Linked DNA regions of Candidatus Puniceispirillum marinum IMCC1322. Each later gene encodes a partner of the first gene's protein in a complex. Links are inferred from orthologs where the notes say so. Each region holds a gene or a part of one and is shown in the gene's direction. Other genes may lie near its edges. The genes, in order: secG and secY.

Region 1 (3,298 bases):
AGGGTATTATTTTCAGCGTTGAAGATGACCGCACGAGAGAGCGAACCAACAATTTCAGACAAAAGTCCGGTTTGCAACGCCTCACCAGTAGATGAATTCGGCATATAATTGCGACGGGCGCGCTCAAACTCAAGCGCCACTTCGCGAGGTGACAGGCTTTCTTCACTAGCTGAAACAGCTTTATCACTACCGCCGATCAAGCCGGTTGTTATGTCGCCGACGCCCCAGAGCGCGAAACCGCCTGCAAGAAACACAAGGAAGGCTTTCATTATGGGGGATTTAGCGCCGCTACGCATGGCCTGAAGCATATTAATCTCTATCTTTTAGTTGGTTAGGGATGCACCATGCCATACAGCAAGCCGCGCCCCGCATGAACGCATTATTGTTGAACTTGTCCCATTAATACTTGCTGACGTGCCTATCGGCAACTTGATTTGAACAATACTGCATAAAAACAGCTTGATTTTGGTAATGTTAGTGGGCTTTTCAACATTTCCCAAGCCTTTTACAGTAAAATACTGTTACGCTAACATCGTTTAGTGATGATTAAAAAATGGAATTGAACCAATGATTATAGCAGCAAATTGGAAAATGAATCCTGACCTTGAAACGGCTGGTATGTTAGCTAGCCGCCTTGCGGGTATTTCCTTTGGCAATGTAAAGCGTGTTTTGTTTGCACCGCATCCCTATATCATCCCCATGTCAATAAGGCTGGCGCAAAGTGACATAACGCTGGGTGGACAGGATTGCCACACCGCCGAGTCTGGTGCCCATACGGGTGATGTTTCGGCACTCATGCTGCGCGACAGTGGTGCTACAATGGTTCTTGTCGGGCATTCTGAACGGCGTAGCGATCATGGTGAAGATGATGCACTTATCATGGCCAAGGCCAATGCAGCGCTTGCGCATAATCTGGATGTCATGATCTGTGTTGGCGAAACCCGCAATGATCGGGAAGCTGGTAATGCCGAATCCGTTGTGCTTGCGCAATTACAAGGCTCGATTCCCAAGGCTATGGATCCGGCTAGGTTGATTGTCGCTTATGAACCCGTATGGGCGATTGGCACCGGCCTGGTGCCATCATCAGAAGATATTGCGGCAATGCATGAAAACATTAGCAGTTGGCTTTCCTCGGCATTTCCGAACAGGGGTGATACTCATATTCCGGTACTTTATGGCGGTTCGGTAAAGCCCGGCAACGCTGCTGAAATTCTATCATTGCCAGCGGTTGACGGGGCATTGGTTGGCGGTGCTAGCCTAGATGCTGATGGATTTGAGGCCATTTGCGCGGCCGCATCTAATGTTGCATAGCGATTATGAGTATTTTGTTGAAATAATCGCGATTTCGCCCTATAACCGCGCCATTAAGTGTTGATGCAGGAAAATAACGATGCAAACCTTGGTTTTAACCATACATATTTTGATTGCCCTTGGCCTTGTTGGTGCTGTTCTATTGCAACGAAGTGAAGGTGGTGGTCTTGGCATCGGTGGCGGCGGTTCAGGCGGTGGTTTTATGACCGCACGCGGCACGGCAAATCTTATGACACGTGTGACTACCGTTCTGGCTGCAGGATTTTTCACGACTTCGATCATTCTTGCGATCATGGCGGGTGCTGGCAAAGAGTCAGTGTCGATTGTTGATGATGTTATCAACAACACACCTGCACCTGTAAGTGGCCCAGCTGTTCCAACTGACAAATAGACATGCGTGAATGTTGGTGATTTCATCGTCAAAATAGTCACGAAGTTAGTTGTCAATCCTAACAATTAAATTTTATTGACCCAAATGGTGATTTTGGCACTTACCAAGTGCCGTTCTATAGGGTATTTAATTTGTCCATGCCTCGTTTTATTTTCATTACTGGTGGTGTGGTTTCGTCCCTTGGAAAGGGACTTGGCGCGGCCGCTCTTGCTGCTTTGTTGCAGGCACGCGGATACAAAGTTCGCCTTCGTAAACTTGACCCTTATTTGAATGTCGATCCTGGCACGATGTCGCCAACGCAGCATGGTGAAGTGTTTGTCACCGATGATGGTGCCGAGACAGATCTTGACCTGGGACATTATGAACGGTTTACAGGCGTTCATGCCAAGCAAAGCGACAATGTCACGGCTGGCCGCATCTATTCGGATGTTTTGGCGAAGGAACGTCGGGGTGATTATCTGGGCGCGACAATTCAGGTTATTCCGCATGTGACGGATGCCATTAAAAACTTTGTCCTATCTAATATCGATGATGAAGATTTTATCCTTTGTGAAATTGGCGGTACCGTTGGTGATATCGAATCACTTCCGTTTCTTGAGGCCATCAGGCAATTAGGTAACCAGCTAGGCCGCGAACAAACCTGTTTTCTGCATGTGACCTTACTGCCTTATATTGCGGCAGCTGGCGAGTTGAAGACCAAGCCAACCCAGCATTCGGTCAAAGAGCTACAATCGGTGGGCATCCAGCCTGATATCCTTTTGTGCCGGACGGAACATGATCTGCCAGCAGAACAAAGGGGCAAAATTGGCCTATTCTGTAACATCCGCGAATCGGCGGTTATCCTGGCGCGTGATGTAAGCAATATATATCAGGTACCACTTGCCTATCACGACGAAGGTCTTGATCGTGAAGTTATGCGGCATTTCGGACTTGAAGACATTGCACCGCCACTGGAACGCTGGAAGACCATATGCGACACCGTTGCTAATCCTGAAGGCGAGGTGACAATCGCCATTGTTGGCAAATACACCTCGTTACAGGATTCATACAAATCGCTTGGTGAGGCGTTAACCCATGGTGGTATTGCCAATGGCGTCAAGGTCAATGTCGAGTGGATTGACTCGGAACTATTTGAGCAAGAGGGCGCGGCAGTTGAGTCGCTTCATCATGTTAGCGGCATCCTCGTGCCAGGTGGCTTTGGCGAGCGCGGATCAACCGGAAAGATAAACGCCATTCAATTTGCTCGAGAAAACGATATTCCCTATTTTGGTATTTGTTTTGGCATGCAGATGGCCGTACTTGAGACAGCGCGGAATCTGTGCGGCATGACAGGTGCGGGATCAAGCGAATTTGGTGAAACTGAAATTCCACTTGTTGGTCTCATGACCGAATGGACTTCAGGTAACGCAAAGGAACAGCGTAGTGCCGAGGATGATCTAGGCGGTACAATGCGGCTTGGTGCTTATGAATGTCTGCTCACCGAAGGTTCGCTCGCCAGCCAGCTCTATGGCGAGCATCTTATCAATGAGCGGCACCGGCATCGTTATGAAGTTAACATCGCCTATAAGGATGCATTAGCCGCGTCAGGCATGGTCA
Region 2 (3,257 bases), 2.4 Mb from region 1 along the record:
CGTGCAGATAAAGGTGCCGGCGACGAAGCCGCCGCATCTTAAGGGAGAATAATCATGGCTGCCAAACAAACAGTTGTAGTAACACAGACCAGAAGTGCGATTGGCCGTCAGGCTGACCAGCGTCAGACTTTGATCGGCCTTGGGCTGAACAAGATCGGGCGTACCCGTGAGCTTGAAGACACACCGTCAGTCCGCGGTATGATCAACAAGGTCAAGCATCTGGTCAAAGTCGAAGACTAATTATTAAAAGATTATGAAGCGCGATTCACATTGGATCGCAGGAGCAAGACATGAAACTGAATGAAGTCAAAGATAACAACGGCGCGACCAAGAATTCAAAGCGTGTTGGCCGTGGTATCGGCTCTGGTACCGGCAAAACATCTGGTAGCGGTCACAAAGGTCAGAAAGCACGCTCAGGCGTGTCTATCAACGGCTTTGAGGGCGGTCAGATGCCGATTCATCGTCGTCTTCCAAAGCGTGGCTTTACCAATATTTTCCGCAAAAATTATGTCGAGGTCAATCTTGGCCGTATGCAGTCAGCGATTGATTCAGGCAAGCTAGACGCTGGCAAGCCAGTCGATGCCGCGGCCTTGGTAAGCGCGGGTGTCATTTCAAAGGCACGCGATGGTGTTCGGATTCTTGCCAAAGGCGAACTCAAGGCCAAGAAACTTGAAATTCATGCTGCTGGCGCATCAAAGGCGGCGATCGCGGCAATCGAAGCGGCTGGCGGTAAAGTGGTTATTCCAACAGCATCTGCTGAATAATTGACGTTAGGTATCTAGGTATTATGGCAACAGCATCAGATCGCATGGGCGGCGCAGGACTTGGCGGATTGGCAAAAGCCAGTGAACTAAAAAGCCGTCTCCTGTTTACGGTTGGCGCGCTGATTATCTATCGTCTAGGTACATATCTGCCGATCCCGGGCATTGATCCGGGCGCATTGGCTGATATCTTTTCACAGCAATCAAGCGGCATTCTGGGCATGTTCGACATGTTTTCTGGCGGTGCCTTGTCGCGTATGACGATCTTTGCGTTGAATATCATGCCGTACATTACGGCATCGATCATCATGCAGTTGATGACCGCGATTGTGCCAAGCCTTGAAGCCCTCAAGAAAGATGGTGAAAGCGGTCGCAAGATCATCAACCAATATACTCGCTATATGACGGTGGTTCTGGCCACGGTTCAGGGTTACGGCATTGCTGTCGGTCTTGAAGCGGCTAGCGGTGTTGTTGGTGATCCGGGCATGTTTTTCCGCGTCACAACGGTTGTTACCTTGGTAGGCGGCACCTTGTTCCTGATGTGGCTGGGTGAACAGATCACCAGTCGTGGTGTTGGTAACGGTATTTCGCTGATTATCTTTGCTGGTATTGTGGCGAATTTGCCCTCGGCTTTGGCGGGCACCTTAGAGCTAGGTCGTACGGGCGCTTTATCGGCCTTCCTGATTGTTCTGCTCTTTGCGATGGCCATTGGCGTGATTGCCTTCATCGTCTTTATCGAGCGTTCGGTGCGCAAGATTCTGGTGCAATATCCAAAGCGCCAACATGGTAACAAGGTATTTGGCGGCGACCAGTCCTTCCTGCCTTTGAAGATCAATGTACCGGGTGTTATCCCGCCGATTTTTGCCTCGTCATTATTGTTGATGCCGATTTCGATCATCAATCTGACTGGCGGTCAAAGCGGTGGTGCTGACTGGCTGGTAACATTGAACGCCTTGCTTGGTCGTGGCCAGCCGCTTTATCTGGCTATCTATATCGGCATGATCGTGTTTTTCGCCTTCTTCTACACAGCGATTGTTTTCAATCCCGAAGATACGGCTGAAAATCTACGCAAACATGGTGGTTATATTCCGGGTATTCGTCCGGGTAAATCAACCGCCGATTATCTGGATTTTGTGCTGACACGTTTGACTGTTCTGGGTGCTGGTTATCTGTCTGCGGTGTGTATTTTGCCGGAAATTCTTATCAGCCAATATGCGGTTCCATTTTACTTTGGCGGTACATCCTTGCTGATTGTGGTGACAGTAACGCTTGATACAGTTGGTCAGGTGCAATCGCATCTTCTGGCGCATCAATATGAAGGACTCGTCAAGAAGTCAAAATTGAAAGGGCGCAACAGATGAACATAATTCTTTTTGGCGCACCTGGAGCTGGCAAGGGTACTCAGGCCGAACGTTTGGTTTCTGAACGCGGAATGATACAGCTATCTACTGGCGATATGCTTCGCAGTGCGATTGCGTCTGGCAGTGAGCTAGGATTGCGCGCCAAGGACATTATGGATCGCGGCGATCTGGTATCTGATGATATTATGGTCGGTATGATTGCCGAGCGTATGGATAACGACGATTCTACATCTGGATATATTCTTGACGGGTTTCCGCGCACAGTGGCCCAGGCCGAAGCACTGGATGAGATGATGGCAAGCCGGGGCGATGAAATTGCCCATGTGATTGAAATTAAAGTTGATGAAGCTGCCTTATTTGCACGGATCGAAAACCGTGCAAAGGAATCAGCTGGTAACCGTAGTGACGATAATGCAGAAACCTTGCGTAACCGTCTTGTGGTTTATCATGAGAATACGGCACCGTTACTTCCCTTTTACCAAGCCAAAGGGAAATTGCGGAGCATTAACGGTATGACCTCTATTGAGGACGTGTCGTCAGAAATAAATAAGATACTTGGATGAACTGATAGCGTTTAGGTTGACTGTAACTGGGGAAAGCCTATAATTCGCCGTTTTCTGGAAAATGTTCCAGTATGGTGTTGACGGGCAAAACCCAAGCCAAACTAGCCGTTAAAAATAAAGGAGCCAGATAGTGGCACGAATTGCTGGTGTAAATATTCCGACCAAAAAGCGGGTCGAGATCGCACTAACCTATATTCATGGTATTGGTACAACCACTGCCAAGAATATTTGTGAGAGAGCGGGCGTTCCAGACGAACGCCGGGTTAATGATTTGTCTGAAGAAGAGCTGACAAAACTGCGTGATATCATTGATGCAGATGTTCTTGTTGAAGGTGATCTGCGTCGCCAGACATCGATGAATATCAAGCGCTATCTTGATCTTGGTTGTTTGCGCGGGCTTCGTCATCGCCGCGGTCTGCCAGTTCGCGGTCAGCGTACCCATACAAATGCACGTACCCGCAAAGGCCCCGCAAAGGCCATTGCCGGTAAGAAGAAATAATCGCGGGACATCAGGAGAACAAAAATGGCAAAACAACCTAGCCAAGGCCGAGTTCGTCGTCGCGAGCGCAAGA

The links.
Region 2: the proteins of secG (region 1) and secY are in contact, whole or in part, in a crystal structure (PDB 5AWW), measured with the Thermus thermophilus proteins. The link is inferred for Candidatus Puniceispirillum marinum IMCC1322 from one-to-one orthologs. Residues at the interface, in WP_223903268.1 of Thermus thermophilus: Tyr5, Ile9, Tyr12, Leu13, Ala16, Leu19, Val20, Val23, Leu24, Gln26, Glu27, Pro28, Gln30, Gly31, Ala32, Asp34, Leu35, Met36, Gly37, Gly38, Ser39, Ala40, Asp41, Leu42, Phe43, Ala45, Arg46, Val48, Tyr53, Thr56; in WP_096411648.1 of Thermus thermophilus: Leu14, Gln16, Arg17, Phe20, Ile34, Pro35, Pro37, Ile72, Arg108, Arg109, Asn112, Gln113, Arg116, Ile117, Ile120, Pro145, Gly146, Trp147, Phe152, Phe155, Val156, Val159, Thr160, Val162, Ala163, Gly164, Ala166, Leu167, Trp170, Glu173.

What each region holds. Positions count from the first base shown.
Region 1 is NC_014010.1:210,082-213,379, forward strand. Bases 76-3,046 are described here. They hold secG (preprotein translocase subunit SecG), read left to right. Parts: upstream 76-1,390; coding sequence 1,391-1,702; downstream 1,703-3,046. Other genes in these bases: SAR116_RS01030 (peptidylprolyl isomerase), read right to left, coding at 76-308; tpiA (triose-phosphate isomerase), read left to right, coding at 568-1,311; SAR116_RS01045 (CTP synthase), read left to right, coding at 1,840-3,046. Outside these bases: more of SAR116_RS01030, read right to left, coding at 1-75; more of SAR116_RS01045, read left to right, coding at 3,047-3,298. UniProt on the Bacillus subtilis protein: Involved in protein export. Participates in an early event of protein translocation.
Region 2 is NC_014010.1:2,620,321-2,623,577, forward strand. What follows is about bases 25-2,954. They hold secY (preprotein translocase subunit SecY), read left to right. Parts: upstream 25-787; coding sequence 788-2,122; downstream 2,123-2,954. Other genes in these bases: rpsE (30S ribosomal protein S5), read left to right, coding at 25-42; rpmD (50S ribosomal protein L30), read left to right, coding at 55-240; rplO (50S ribosomal protein L15), read left to right, coding at 291-764; SAR116_RS12350 (adenylate kinase), read left to right, coding at 2,119-2,685; rpsM (30S ribosomal protein S13), read left to right, coding at 2,816-2,954. Outside these bases: more of rpsE, read left to right, coding at 1-24; more of rpsM, read left to right, coding at 2,955-3,184; rpsK (30S ribosomal protein S11), read left to right, coding at 3,209-3,257. UniProt on the Bacillus subtilis protein: The central subunit of the protein translocation channel SecYEG. Consists of two halves formed by TMs 1-5 and 6-10.